Regions from separate parts of the Allobosea sp. P5_A5 genome, predicted to be linked through region 3. Evidence: riboswitches for the same ligand, from Rfam matches in the RefSeq annotation. Region 3 holds a riboswitch; each other region holds the start of a gene.
The links. A riboswitch is a leader RNA that binds a small molecule or an ion and turns the genes downstream of it on or off. The one in region 3 is predicted to bind cobalamin.
Positions count from the first base shown of each region.

Region 1: linked by a shared signal. The riboswitch ahead of AC1DR6_RS01460 (ribonucleoside-diphosphate reductase subunit alpha) and the one ahead of AC1DR6_RS13055 (ABC transporter substrate-binding protein) in region 3 are both predicted to bind cobalamin.
Region 2: linked by a shared signal. The riboswitch ahead of AC1DR6_RS13730 (DUF1636 family protein) and the one ahead of AC1DR6_RS13055 (ABC transporter substrate-binding protein) in region 3 are both predicted to bind cobalamin.

Region 1 is NZ_JBFUKY010000001.1:296,342-301,149, forward strand. Features, by position in the region: gene AC1DR6_RS01460 (ribonucleoside-diphosphate reductase subunit alpha) at 1-2,358, opposite strand, end outside; cobalamin riboswitch at 2,477-2,676, opposite strand; gene AC1DR6_RS01465 (hypothetical protein) at 2,854-3,423, shown strand; gene AC1DR6_RS01470 (class I SAM-dependent methyltransferase) at 3,414-4,079, opposite strand.
Region 2 is NZ_JBFUKY010000006.1:100,842-105,649, forward strand. Features, by position in the region: gene cobN (cobaltochelatase subunit CobN) at 1-376, opposite strand, end outside; gene cobW (cobalamin biosynthesis protein CobW) at 387-1,430, opposite strand; gene AC1DR6_RS13730 (DUF1636 family protein) at 1,427-1,864, opposite strand; cobalamin riboswitch at 1,993-2,179, opposite strand; gene cobU (bifunctional adenosylcobinamide kinase/adenosylcobinamide-phosphate guanylyltransferase) at 2,327-2,836, shown strand; gene cobO (cob(I)yrinic acid a,c-diamide adenosyltransferase) at 2,864-3,472, shown strand; gene cbiB (adenosylcobinamide-phosphate synthase CbiB) at 3,593-4,570, opposite strand; gene cobD (threonine-phosphate decarboxylase CobD) at 4,565-4,808, shown strand, end outside.
Region 3 is NZ_JBFUKY010000005.1:316,659-321,466, reverse strand. Features, by position in the region: gene AC1DR6_RS13065 (shikimate dehydrogenase family protein) at 1-553, shown strand, start outside; gene AC1DR6_RS13060 (bifunctional sugar phosphate isomerase/epimerase/4-hydroxyphenylpyruvate dioxygenase family protein) at 669-2,576, shown strand; cobalamin riboswitch at 2,597-2,819, shown strand; gene AC1DR6_RS13055 (ABC transporter substrate-binding protein) at 3,041-4,075, shown strand; gene AC1DR6_RS13050 (FecCD family ABC transporter permease) at 4,086-4,808, shown strand, end outside.

The sequences.
Region 1 (4,808 bases), on a different contig from region 3:
GATCGACTGCGAGACGCCGACGATGTTGGAGATCGTCGCGGTCGGCGCGATCGCCATCGTGTTGGAGTTACGCATGCCGGTGGTCTTGACCCGCTCGCGCAGCGTTTCCCAATCCAGCGTCGAGGAGCGATCGAGCTCAACTTCGCCGTCGCGGGCCTCGGACAGGATTTCCAGCGAGTCGATCGGCAGGATGCCCTTCGACCAGAGCGAGCCTTCGAAGCTCGGATAGCGGCCGCGCTCGGCGGCCAGATCGACCGAAGCCGAGATCGCAAACCAGCTCACCGCCTCCATCGACGTGTCGGCAAAGGCGACCGCGCCTTCCGAGGCCGCAGCCAGGCGCAGCGTCTGGAGCGCATCCTGGAAGCCCATGATGCCGAGACCGACCGGGCGATGGCGCAGGTTCGAGCGGCGCGCCTCCGGGATGGTGTAGAAATTGATGTCGATGACGTTGTCGAGCATGCGCATCGCGGTGCCGACCGTCCGCGCCAGGCGGGCCTGATCGAGACCTTGTGCCGTGACATGGGCGGCGAGGTTGACCGAGCCGAGATTGCAGACTGCGACCTCAGCGTCCGAGGTATTCAGCGTGATCTCGGTGCACAGGTTCGAGGAGTGCACCACGCCGGCATGCTGCTGCGGCGAGCGCAGATTGCAGGCGTCCTTGAAGGTGATCCAGGGATGGCCGGTCTCGAAGAGCATTGTCAGCATCTTGCGCCAGAGTTCGAGCGCGTTGAGACGCTTGAACACCTTGATCTGGCCGCGCTCCGCTTTGGCCTCGTAGGCCTCGTAAGCCGCCTTGAAGAGTTTGCCGTAGAGGTCATGCAAATCGGGCACTTCGTCGGGCGAAAACAGGGTCCACTGCCCGCCCGCCATGACACGCTGCATGAACAGGTCGGGAATCCAGTTCGCCGTGTTCATGTCATGGGTGCGGCGGCGCTCGTCGCCGGTGTTCTTGCGAAGGTCGAGGAACTCCTCGATGTCGACATGCCAGGTTTCGAGATAGGCGCAGACCGCGCCCTTGCGCTTGCCACCCTGGTTGACGGCGATGGCGGTGTCGTTGGCGACCTTCAGGAAGGGCACGATGCCCTGGCTTTCGCCATTGGTGCCCTTGATATGGGCGCCCAGGCCCCGAACCGGCGTCCAGTCGTTGCCGAGCCCGCCGGAGTATTTGGCGAGCAGGGCATTGTCCTTGACCGCCTTGAAGATGCCGTCGAGATCGTCTGCAACCGTGGTCAGGAAGCAGGATGAGAGCTGCGGCCGCAGCGTGCCGGCATTGAACAGGGTCGGCGTCGAGGCCATGAAGTCGAACGACGACAGCAGGTCGTAGAACTCGATGGCGCGCGCCTCGCGGTCGATCTCGCGGATGGCGAGGCCCATGGCGACGCGCATGAAGAAGGCCTGCGGCAGCTCGAAGCGGTTGCCCCGCACGTGCAGGAAATAGCGGTCATAGAGCGTCTGGAAGCCGAGATAGTCGAACTGGAGATCGCGCTCGGGCTTCAGCGCCGCGGCCATGCGGTCGAGATCGAAGCGGCCGAGTTCGGGGTCGAGCAATTCGTTGGCGATGCCGGTCTTCACATAGGCGTGGAGATATTCGCCATAGCGCCCGGCCATCTCGGCTTGAGTTGCCTGCTCGGTGCGGCCATGGACGAAGCTCAGCGCTTCGCGACGCAGCTTGTCGAGCAGGAGGCGGGCCGACACCTTGGAATAGTTCGGCTCGGTCTCGACTAGCGTGCGCGCCGCCAGGATCGGCGCCTGTGCCAGTTCGTCGAGCGAGATGCCGTCATAGAGATTGCGCCGCGCTTCCGTCAGTACGGCTTCCGCCGAGACGCCATCGAGATCGGCGCAGGCCTCGCGGATCACGGTTGCGAGACGGACTGCGTCGAGCGGCACGAGAGCGCCATCGGCGGCCTTCATCCGCAGGGCCGGCGCGGCGACCACGACGGGCTTGGTCTCGGCTTTGGCGCGGGCGCGCTCCTGCGCACGCTCCTCGCGATAGAGCACATAGGCGCGGGCGACCTTGTGGTGCTCGGAGCGCATCAGCGCGAGCTCGACCTGGTCCTGCACGTCCTCGATATGGAAAGTCCGGCCGGCATCAGCGCGGCGGGTCAGGCCGGCGACGATCTGCGTGGTCAAATCGGCGACGATGTCGTGGATGCGGCGCGAGGCGGCGGCGCTGGAGCCCTCGACCGCCAGGAACGCCTTGGTCAGCGCGACGCTGATCTTCGAGGCGTCAAAGGGCGTGACGCCGCCATTGCGGCGGATGATCTGAAAGCCCGGCTCGCTCGCTGCGCGCTGCTCGCTGCCCGGCGAGGCATCAACATAAGGCGTCGCAGGGCGCATGGTATCGGTCGCGAGGGACATCGGCTTTTAAACCCCATCTGTTGGGGGCAAGAGCCGAGGCGGACTCGCGGCACAGTCGATCGCGGCGAAAATCGCCAGCGGACGCTGCAAAGCGATCCACCGGGACACCCCGCCCGAGGAACTTCATGTCGTCGCGGCAGGTCTCCTGGCTCGCGGGTCGTCGCTCTTGTCCGTCTTCCCAGCGCCTTGCGCACCAGTGACATAGGCTGGACTTAAGAACTCGCCGCTGACAGTTGCGGGGGCAGCGCCGGTTTCGCACCGGCTTCCCTCTTAGCTCTCGATCTTGCGATTCGAGAGACCGTGACAACCAGATCTAGTGGCGCGTCCGGCGCGGATGTCAATTCATAGTGAAGCAAAGGCGCAGCGTCTGTGGATATCTCGGAAGGGAGCCGACATTCGCTGCGATGATCAAGGCCGTCTAGCAACTTGGCTACCGCCGCTCGACTCCTACCTGACGCAGCGCTATTCCGGCTCATCTCGGCTGGATCGACACCCATGAACATTCTTCTCGCATTCGCGCCGTTCTTGGCTTTCGCGCTGGTCGATCGGGCGCTCGGCTCCCTCGACGGTTTGCTCGCCGGCGCGGTGGTTTCGATCGCGATGATGGTCCGCGATACAATGCTTCATGGCAAGTCGCCCAAAGTCCTGGAGATTGGAACCGTACTGCTGTTCGCCGGCTTGGCGGCCTGGTTCTTGGCGTTCCAGCCGGCCTGGTCGATCATCGACGTTCGGCTGCGGGTCGACCTGGGCCTGCTGCTAATCGTGATCCTTTCAATGCTGATCGGGAAGCCGTTCACCCTCCAGTACGCCCGCGAGAACGTGGAGCCCGAGCTCTGGTCGAGCCCGACGTTCCTTAAGACCAGCTATGTCATCTCGGCTGCTTGGGTGGCCGCCTTCGCCGTGCTGGTCGCAGTCGACCTGCTGTGGATCTACCGGCCTGACGTGCCGCCCCGCCTCGGCGTATGGGCTACCATCGCGGCGCTGTTCGGGGCCGTGAAGTTCACCGGTTGGTATCCGCGCTCGCTACAGTCCCAGGCATCGCGCAGGCCCGCCGATCAGGCGTAGGCGACCCAGCCGCGGAAGGTGAAGCCGACGTAGAACAGTCTGACGTCTCGGAACCCGGCATCCAGTAACAGCCGCTCATCCTCAGCGGGCGAGAGAATCGCCAGCTTCTCGACGATGCCGGCCCGCGCGGCGTGCGCCTGCGACGGCTCGATCCCTGACGAGATAGCGAAGGCGGCGAACCGCGACATCCACATGTCCATCTCGTCGGCGGGGATGCTGTAGTGGGCGACGACCAGCGGGGCGCCCGGCTTCAGGCGACGCCGGATCTCCCGCAGCGTCCGCAGGCGCTCCTCGCCCTCGATGAAATGCAATGTCAAAATGCAGGCGCCTGCGTCAAACGGGCCTTCGGGCGCGATCTCGATGAATCCATGGTGCAGGGTGGCGCGGGTCTCGAGGTCGCCCAGGGTCATCCGCGCCAAATCTAGCATGGCCGCGGAGGGATCGACTCCGACGAAGGCCCATCCAGGCTGCGCCTCGGCGAACACTTTAAGCTCAAGCCCGCCGCCGGCGCCTAGAACGAGGACCTGCCCGTCGTCCGGGGTTCGCTCCGCGAGGAGCAGCATCGCCATGCGCTGCATGTCGGCGTACCCAGGCACCAAGCGTGGCGGGTTCTCGGCGTAGCGGGTGACAGCGTTGGGCTCGGAGAAGGCGTCCATGGCCAAGCTTATCACAAACTAGCCTGCATTGGAGAGAGCAGTAGCCGACGGAGCACCTGAGAGCAGACATTCGCAGGGTCAGCTATGGGCCAACTCCAGCCCTTCTTCGAAGCCGACAACTGGAATGCCATATAGGAGGAATGTGCACGTGCCAGCTAAGGGCCTGATCCCGTAGCCTCGGCTCTATGACCTTTTTCTCAGCGACCTATCCAGCTACTTTATTGAAAGCGTCTTAGGTGCTTAAAAAGGGTCTGATTTACCCACTCAATCGGGCAACATTTTGTGCAACACTTCAGCGCACATGATCTGCACAAACAATTGATTTCTCTTGTTATTTAGTAATTTTTAAATCCCTCCCTGTCCGCCATCATCCCGCCAGCTATCATCCCGCTAAGGGTTTGACCCAAAAGAAGTCCTGGAATCAGTGGCTTGCGACCGACCCGGTGGTGCACACGGGTGGTCCATAATGGCTGGCGCCCCTGGAAGCATCCCTTCTGAGCTTCAGATCGATGCTGTCACTCCTGCTTGGTGTGGTGGCTCGCCCGTATCGCGCATGCTGCGGCCCAGACCAGCCCGCCCCGGTCCAACTGGCGCAAAGATGGTGTGAATCGGACAGCTCGCAGAAGAAATGCCCTGATCAAGGCTTCCAACGTAGTCGAATACCCCGCACGCAACCCCCTCCTGTGCTATGGCTCTTGAGCTTTTACAACGGGCTCTGCCACTAGGTTT
Region 2 (4,808 bases), on a different contig from region 3:
AGTAGTCGAGGCCACCGAGGCACCGCACCACCACGAAGCGGCAGCGCGACACCGTCTTTTCGATCAGCAGATCGACCGAAAGCGGATGCCGCAGCTGCCGCAGCGAGGCAAGACGGACGCTGAGACTTTCGCCGTCATGCTCGCTCTTGTGGCGAGCATCCACGTCTTGAACGCGACCTTCGACCAGCAAAGCCGTGGATGGCCGGGACAAGCCCGACCATGACGGCGGAGGATCCGCAGAGCTGAGGGCAGTCGCCAGGGCCGAGAGATCACTGTCAGCGAAGGACAGCACCAGCACGTCTCCCGGCGGCAAGGCGAGATCGACGGCGTCCTCGCCGTCGTCGAGCCTGATCTCGCTGGTCGGGAGAAGGTGCATCGGTGCTGCGTCAGCCCCCCGCTAGCGCCGCTTGCACGGCCTTCACGTCGAAACCCTTCAGGCCGATCACGGTCAGGCGACCCTCCTGTGACTCGGACGCCCCCCAAGCCCGGTCGTAGTGATGGCCGACACGGCGGCCGACGCCCTGCACGACAAGCCGCATCGGCTTGCCCGGCACGGCGGCAAAGCCTTTCAGCCGCAGCACGCCGTCCGCCTCGGCCGCCTTGGTGAACCGCGCCGAAAGCTCTTCCGGCGAGAGCCCTGCCGGCAGCGGCAGCGCAACCGAGTCGAAATCATCATGGTCGTGCTCGCCTTCGCCCTCGCCATGATGAGAGGGGCGGGCGGCGAGATCGCTTTCGGCGGCGGCGCCCAAGCCGACGATCAGCGCCGGCTCGACCTTGCCATGAGCGGTCTCGACGATCTTGATCGCCTTGGGCAGATGCGCGGCGATCTCGGCCTTGACCCGCGCCCGCCCGGCCTCGTCGATCAGGTCGCTCTTGTTGAGTAGGATCAGGTCGGCGCAGAGGATCTGGTCCTCGAACACCTCTTCCAGCGGGTTGTCATGATCGACGTTAGGATCGGCCGCCTTCTGCGCCGCGAGCGCCTCCGGATCGTCGGCGAACTGGCCTTCTGCCACGGCCGGGCCATCGACCACGGCGATGACGCCGTCAACGGTGACACGGGCGCGGATCGCCGGCCAGTTGAAAGCCTGCACAAGCGGCTTGGGCAGCGCGAGGCCCGAGGTCTCGATCAGGATATGGTCGGGCGGATTCGCCCGGTTCAGCAGCCTTTCCAGCGCCGGCACGAAATCATCGGCGACGGTGCAGCAGATGCAGCCATTGGGCAGCTCGACGACATCGTCTTCCGAGCAGCCGGCGATGCCGCAGCCCTTCAGGAACTCGCCGTCGAAGCCGAGATCGCCGAACTCGTTGACCAGCACGGCGAGGCGCTTGCCTTGGGCGTTTTCAAGGAGATGGCGCACCAGCGTCGTCTTCCCGGCACCGAGGAAGCCGGTGACGATGGTACAGGGGGTCTTGGCGAGAGAGGCGGTCATGAGGGCTGTCTCGTAATCGAAAGGGGAGGGATGCGCGCCACGACGCTCTTGCGGATCGTCTCGGGGCGCTCGCGCCAGGGCACAATCCCGTCCGGCGTCGCGCCGTATTGGCTGGCGAAGGCGATCAGCGTCTCGACTGCGCTGTGAGGGTCGAGATCGCCATAGACATAGGTCCATTTGCCCGCGCCGGTGAGGGCGACGGTGCAAGGCCGCTTGCAGACGGAGAGGCATTCGACGGGCTCAACGGAGATTGCACCGCCGAGACCTTCGATCTGCGCCGCCAGAGCTTCGGCCAGCGCGATGCCGGGGCGATCGTACCCGTCAGGCAGGTCGGCGCGGGCGCGGCGGCAGGCCGTGCAGACATGGATGGTGCAGCTGGCGAGGCCGAGAGCGGAGCCCTCGCGCTCGTCCAGAGGCCGGTCTTGGACCGCCATGTCAACTGGATCGCGCGAGGGCGATATGGCGGGAGGGAAAGGCCGCGCGGATGCGGGCCTTCGCGCCCGGGCAGGGCTGGAAGCAAATCATCTGTCGTCTCCGTAGCCGCCCCGCCGGCAGCTTGTTGGATCGTTGCGGGTCGACGGCAGGTCTCCTGGCTCACGGCTTCAAGACGTCCGGCGCCGCCTTCCCGGATCGAAATCCAGTGGCGGATGGCGTCGGACACGCCGCTTACAGTTGCGGGGGCAGCCGCGGTTTCGTACCGCGTTCCCTTTTCACCTCCTCGCGGAGGCACCGTCGATGACGATCAATAGCTGCGGCGGTGCCGCCGCGCAATGCAATGGCGTCATTCTCGGGCTTGACCCGAGAATCTCCGGCAGGAAGAGGTAGCGGAGCTCTGTTCGGCAACAGATGCTCGGGTCTATCCCGAGCATGACGGCTGGGACAGGCGGAGCATTGTCATGGACATCCCCCACCTCACCCTCGTCCTCGGCGGCGCCCGCTCCGGCAAGAGCCGTCATGCCGAGGCGCTGGTCGAGGCACTGCCCGCGCCTTGGACCTACATCGCCACCGCCCAGGCCTATGACGACGAGATGCGGCAGCGCATCGCCGAGCATCGCGCACGTCGTCCTGCTGGCTGGCAGACGGTGGATGCGCCGATCGAGCTCGCCGAGGCGATCGAGGCTCGTTCCGATCGCCCGATCCTGGTCGATTGCCTGACGCTGTGGCTGACCAACCTCATCCTCGCCGAGCGCGACACGGCCGACGCCCGCGCGGCCCTGATCGCGGCTTGCGAGAGGGCGACCGCACCCATCGTGATGGTTTCCAACGAGGTCGGCTTGGGTATCGTGCCGGACAATGCGCTGGCGCGGCGCTTCCGCGACGAGGCCGGCCGGCTGCATCAGGCGCTTGCGGCGCGCGCCGGGCGCGTGGTCTTCATGGTCGCCGGATTGCCGATGCAGGTTAAATGAAATGAGCGAAATGAGACGAGTGAAACGATGACGGAGATCGACGACGCCGCGCGCCACAAGGCAAAGATGGAAAAGCGCAAGGCGGTTCAGGATGCCGAAGTCGCGGCGAAAACGGTCGAAAAAGGCCTGCTGATCGTTAATACCGGCCCGGGCAAGGGTAAATCCACCGCCGCTTTCGGACTGATGCTGCGCGCGCTCGGCCATGGCTGGCGGGTCGGCGTGGTGCAGTTCATCAAGGGCGCCTGGGACACCGGCGAGCGCAAGGCGCTGGACGCTTTTCCCGGCCAGGTCGAATGGCACAGCATGGGCGAGGGCTTCACCTGGGAAACACAGGACAAGGCCCGCGATATCGCCGCCGCCACCCGCGCCTTTGCCAAGGCTCGCGAGCTCATGGCCGATCCGGGGATCCGGCTCCTCGTTCTCGACGAGCTCAACATCGCCCTGCGTTATGATTATCTGCCGCTGGCCGAGGTGGTCGAAACACTCGCTGCCCGGCGCGCCGACCTGCACGTCGTCGTCACCGGCCGCAACGCCAAGCCGGAACTGATCGCCGCCGCCGATCTCGTCACCGAGATGACGCTGGTGAAGCACCATTTCGCCGCCGGCGTGAAGGCGCAGGAGGGTATCGAGTTCTGAGAACGCTTTGCCGTCATTGCGAGGAGCGAAGCGACGAAGCAATCCAGAAGGACCGGGTGAAGCCGTCGCGCCCGTCCCCCTGGATTGCTTCGCTGCGCTCGCAATGACGACCGATGATGCCTAAGCGAGGGCGATGATGGCCAACAGCCCCGCCAAACCCCACAGCAGCCCGCAGGCCTTGCGATAAAGCCCCAGCGCTCGCTTGATATCGGCAGCGCCCGCCTCGGCCTGGCCATCGCCCATCCAGTGATCCTCGACCAGCATCTCGCCATAGACCCGCGGGCCAGCGAGCCTCAGGCCGAGCGCACCCGCCATCGCGGCTTCCGGCCAGCCGGCATTGGGCGATTTGTGCTGATGCGCGTCCCGCCGGATTGCACGCCACGCGCCGCGCGCATCCCCGTGCCGGTCGAGCGCGGCGGCGCCGACCAATAGCAGCGCGGTGAGCCGCGAGGCCGGCAGATTGACGAGATCGTCGAGCCGCGCCGCCGCCCAGCCAAAGGCGAGATGGCGCGGGGTGCGATGCCCGATCATCGAATCGGCCGTGTTGATCGCCTTGTAGGCGGCAATGCCCGGCAGCCCGCCGAGGCCGAGCCAGAACGCCGGCGCAACGACGCCGTCCGAGAAATTCTCGGCCAGGCTTTCGATCGCGGCGCGTGACACTCCCGCCTCATCGAGGCTTTCCGGATTTCGGCCGACGATCATCGCCACGGCCGCGCGGCCGCCCGCCAGCCCGTCACGCTCCAGACCTTCGGCCACGCGGGCGACGTGCTCGTGCAGACTGCGCTGGGCCAGCAGCGTCGAGGCGGCGAGCGCAAGCGGAACGAACCCGAACGGTCCAGCCTTCAGCAGGAGCCACTGTATCGTCCAGGCCAGTGCGAGTGTCGCTCCAAGCAGGATGGCGACAGCCAGCAGGCCGGCAGCTTTGCGCCGGATGAAACCATCGGCCTCCCGGTTCAGCTTGCGATCGAGCCAGCCAATCAGCGCGCCGATCCAGGTGACGGGGTGGCCGATTGCGGCGTAGAGCAGCTGCGGATAGCCGAGCGCCGCCTCGGCCACGAGGGCGAGCGTCAGGAGCGGCAGGCTGTCGGTGATATGCATGCGGGCGAGGACGAGGCGATCGTGATGGAGGCAGGGGCGGCTGATCAGAGCATCTGGCATGGCGGCGATCTCGCCACGGTCCGCGCGCTTTTTCCCGAGGCGCCCGAGCCGTGGATCGATCTGTCCACCGGCATCAACCCGATCCCCTACCCGCTTCCGGCGCTGCCGTTAAGCCTGTGGACGCGCCTGCCGGGTGCGCAGGACGAGAGGGCGTTGCTGGCCGCCGCTCGCGTCGCCT
Region 3 (4,808 bases):
CGCCGTGCGGCTCGACGGAGAGGGCCGGCTCGTCGGCGACATGTTCGACGGCGAGGGTTTCGTGCGCGGCGTGCTGCGCAAGGGTCGCGAAGTCGCTGGCCAAAAGGCGCTCGTCGTCGGCGCTGGTGGTGTCGGTTCGGCGATCGCCGCCTCTCTGGCACGTGCCGGCGTGGCGACGCTCGCCGTCTTCGACACCCATGGTCCCTCCGCCGAAGCTCTGGCGGCTCGCTTGCGCGAGCATTATCCGCAACTGCGGGTCCAGACGGGCTCGAACGACCCGGCCGGCTTCGACATCGTCGTCAACGCGACGCCGCTCGGCATGAAGCCGGGGGACCCGCTGCCGCTCGACATCGAGCGGCTTGATTCCGCCGCCTTCGTCGGCGAGGTGGTGATGAAGCAGGAGGTCACGGCCTTTCTCGCGGCGGCGCGTGCGCGCGGCTGTGAAACCCAGGTCGGGACCGATATGCTTTTCGAACAGATACCCGCCTATCTCGAATTCTTCGGCCTGCCATCGACCACGGCCGAAGACCTGCGGAGCGTGGCGAAGCTATAGCATCGGCCCGAAAAGTGGCACGCGGTTTTCGAAAAAGCCGATGTGAAACCAATAAGTTAGAGGGTCGGATCGAATACGATCTTCGATCCGACCCTCTACGCTGAAAGGCACGACCATGATCCCCTCCATCGCGACCGTCTGTGTATCCGGCACCTTGCAGGAAAAGCTGGAGGCGATCGCCGCGGCCGGGTTCACCGCCGTCGAGATCTTCGAAAACGATCTGATCGCCTTTCCGGGCTCGCCCGCCGAGATCAGGCGGATCTGTGCCGATCTTGGGCTGACGATCGTCACCTGCCAGCCCTTCCGCGATTTCGAGGGCATGCCGGAAGGCCGCCGCCAGCGTGTCTTCGACCGGGCCGAGCGCAAATTCGACCTGCTGCAGGAACTCGGCACCGACCTGCTCTTCGTCTGTTCCAACACCTCGCCTGAAGCGCTGTCCGGCATCGACCGACTCGCCGCCGACTTCGCCGAACTGGGCGAACGCGCCGGCAAGCGCGGCTTCAAGATCGGCTACGAGGCGCTGGCCTGGGGCCGCCAGATCTTCGACTACCGCGACGCCTGGGAGATCGTGCGCCGCGCCAACCGGCCGGAGGTCGGGATCGTGCTCGATTCCTTCCACATCCTCTCGCGCAAGCTCGACGTTTCCGCCATCGGGACGATCCCCCGCGACAAGATCGCGATGGTGCAGATGGCCGACGCGCCGCTGCTGCAGATGGACTATCTGTCGTGGAGCCGGCATTGGCGCTGCCTGCCGGGCCAGGGCGACCTCGATCTATCCGCCTTCATGCGCGCGCTCGCCGATACCGGCTATGATGGCGTGCTCTCCTTGGAGATCTTCAACGACCGCTTCCGTGCTGGTTCGGCGCGATCGGTCGCGCTGGATGGGCACCGCTCGCTGATCTGGCTGCTCGACGAGACCGGCCGTCAGGTCGGCAAACCCGTTCCCGGCGCCGTGCCGATGCCGCCGCCGGGGCCGGTCGAGGCTGTCGAATTCCTCGAATTCGCCGTGGCCGAGGTCGAGAGGGCCAGCTTCGAGGGCATGCTGCGGGCGCTCGGATTCACCCGCATCGGCAAGCACCGCTCGAAGGAGGTCGGGCTTTGGCGTCAGGGCGATATCCGCATCGTCCTGAACAGCGAGGATGACGGCTTCGCCCACAGCTATCAGATCACCCATGGCTCGTCGGTCTGCGCGCTGGCGCTGCGGGTGCCGGACGCGCAGGCCGCGACCGCGCGCGCCAAGGCGCTGCTCGACGTGCCCCATGCCGGCGCGGTCGGGCCGGGCGAGCTCGACATCCCCGCCGTGCGTGGGCTCGGCGGCAGCCTGATCTATTTTATCGACGGGGGCTCGGCGCTCGGCCGCTGGGCGCAGGTCGATTTCGAGCCGACCCACGAGACGGGCGCCGATGCCGGCCTGCTCGGCGTCGACCATGTCTCGCAGACCATGCAGTACGAGGAGATGCTGACCTGGCTGCTGTTCTATTCCTCGCTCTTCGACACGAAGAAGGCGCCCAGCCAGGCCGTGCTCGACCCCGGCGGCGTGGTCCAGAGCCAGGTCATCGAGAGCGGGCTCGACGGCCGCAACGGCCATGGCCTGCGGCTCATCCTCAACGGCTCGCAAAGCCACCGCACGCTCTCGGCTCGTTTCGTCACCGACTTCTTCGGCTCCGGTGTCCAGCACATCGCGCTGACGACGAACGACATCGTCGCGACCGTCCGGCAGCTTGCGGCGAACGGCGTCTCGATGTTGCCGATTCCGGAGAATTACTACGACGACCTCGAGTCCCGCTCCGACCTGCCGCCGGAAGAGATCGACGCCTTGAAGGCGCTGAACATTCTCTATGACAGCGATGCCGGCGGCAGCTTCCATCAGGCCTATACGCAGACACTCGATGGCGGCCTGTTCTTCGAGATCGTCCAACGCAGCGGTTATACGGGCTATGGCGCCCCCAATGCCGGCATTCGCCTGACCGCACAGGCACGGCTGGCGCGTCCGATCACGGTGCCGGCCCCGATGGGGCATTGACGACTTCTTGCCGCCCTCTATGGTGAGGCCTCGATCGAGGTTCTTCGGGTTCTGCCCGAAGCTAAGAGGGAATTCGGTGAGGCCGGGCACTGTGAGGTGTCTGCCGAAGCCGAAGCTGCCCCCGCAACTGTAAGCGGCGAGCCCTTCGTCCATCGTCCACTGGTGCCGTGAGGTGCCGGGAAGGCCGGGCGAAACAGGCATAGACCCGCGAGCCAGGAGACCTGCCCCGGTCGCTGAAGACGTCTTTCGGGCGGGGTGCTCCGATGGCTGTGTCGTGACCGGTGCCTTGGCGGCCTCGGCTCCCTCACGCCTACGCGCTCTCGCCCCCATCTCGGGGAGCGATGATATCCATGTCCAAGTTCAATGCGGTTTCCGGCGGGCGCAGCAGCGTCGGCCGCGGCTTGACGCAACCCTATCTCGCGGCCTATCGGATATGTAACAATATTACATATCGAGGCCTTGCCATGTTTGCCCATCCCAAGCCAAGCCATCTGCTGCCGGCGCTTGCCGCGCTTTTCGGTCTGGCATTCAGCGGTGTCGCATCGGCGGAGCCGACCCGTTACCCCCTGACGCTGGAGAACTGCCGCGAGAACGTCACCTTCGCGGCGCCGCCCAAGCGCGTGGTCTCGATCGGTCAGACGCAGACGGAAATCCTCTACGCGCTGGGCCTTGGCGACCGTGTCGTGGGAACGGCCGTCTGGTTCTCGCCTGTTGCCAAGCCCTATGAGGCGGTTAACGCCAAGGTGAAGCGCCTCGCCGACAACGACCCGAGCTTCGAGGCGGTGCTGGCGCAGGACCCCGACATGGTCACCGCGATGTTCGAATGGCACATCGGCCCCAATGGCATCGTCGGCAAGCGCGACCAGTTCGCCAAGGTCAAGGTGCCGACTTATGTCTCGCCCACCGACTGCGTCGGCAAGGACAATTCGGGCGCCGGCGATGGCGTCCGCACCAGAATGTTCACGATGGATCTCGTCTATCAGAACATCCGGGAGTTCGGGCAGATCTTCGATGTCTCCGACCGGGCTGACACGCTGGTTGCGGAGCTGAAGGCGCGCGAGGAAAAAGCGGTCGCGGCCGTTGCCGACCTCAAGGCCCAGGATGTCTCCATCGCGGTCTGGTTCTCCAGCAAGGATCTCAAGGGCGACGCCTTCATGGCCGGTAAGAACGGCGTGCCGGCCTATATCCTGTCCAAGCTCGGCGCCCGCAACGTCATCACGACCAACGAGGAATGGCCCCTGGTGGGCTGGGAGAGCATCGCCGCCGCCAACCCCTCCGTCATCGTCGCAGTCCGGATGGACCGCCGCCGCTTCCCCGCCGACGACATCGAGAGGAAGCTGGAGTTCCTGAAGACCGATCCGGTCGCCAGCAAGCTCGATGCCGTGAAGAACGGGCGTGTCGTGGTGATGGATGTCGGCGCGACGCGGGCCGGCATCGACACGGTCGACGGAATCGAGACGCTGGCCAAGGCCATCGCCGGCTTCCGCCCGGTCAACTGAGCAGCATGCCTTGAGCCACGCTGCCCATGGACCCAACTGGCCGGTGCGCATCGGCGCCGGTCTCCTCGCGCTGATCGCGCTTGCGCTCGCGGTCGCGCTGGCCGTGACGATCGGCGAGATGCGCATTCCGCTCGACACCGCGCTGAAGGCTCTCGGCAACGGGCTGTTCGATCTCGGCCTGCCGGTCAGCGCGATCCAGCAGGGCGTCATCTTCGATTATCGCCTGAGCCGTGCGCTGATGGCGGCGCTGTGCGGCGGCTCGCTCGCAATTTCGGGCGCGATCTTGCAGGCGCTGCTCCGCAACCCCTTGGCCGAGCCCTATATCCTCGGCATTTCCGCCGGCGCCTCCACCGGCGCCGTGGCGGTGCTGATCCTGGGCATCAGCGTCGGCGGCCTCACGCTGAGCCTGTCCGCCGGTGCCTTCGTCGGCTCCTGCGCCGCGCTGGCCGTCGTCGCGTTTCTCGCCTCTGGGGCCGGCGGCGCCAGCGACCGCGTCATCTTGTCGGGTGTCGCGACCTCGCAGCTCTTCAATGCGGCCACCGCGACGATCGTGACGACGCTTGCCAGCGCCGAGCAGGCGAGGGGCGTGATGTTCTGGCTGCTCGGTAATTTCGGCGGCGTGCGTTGGCCCGATCTCTGGATCGCGACGCCCGTCGCCTTTATCGGCTTCGGCTTGTGCATGCTGCACGCCAAGGTGCTCGATGCCTTCGCCTTCGGCGCGGATTCCGCTGCG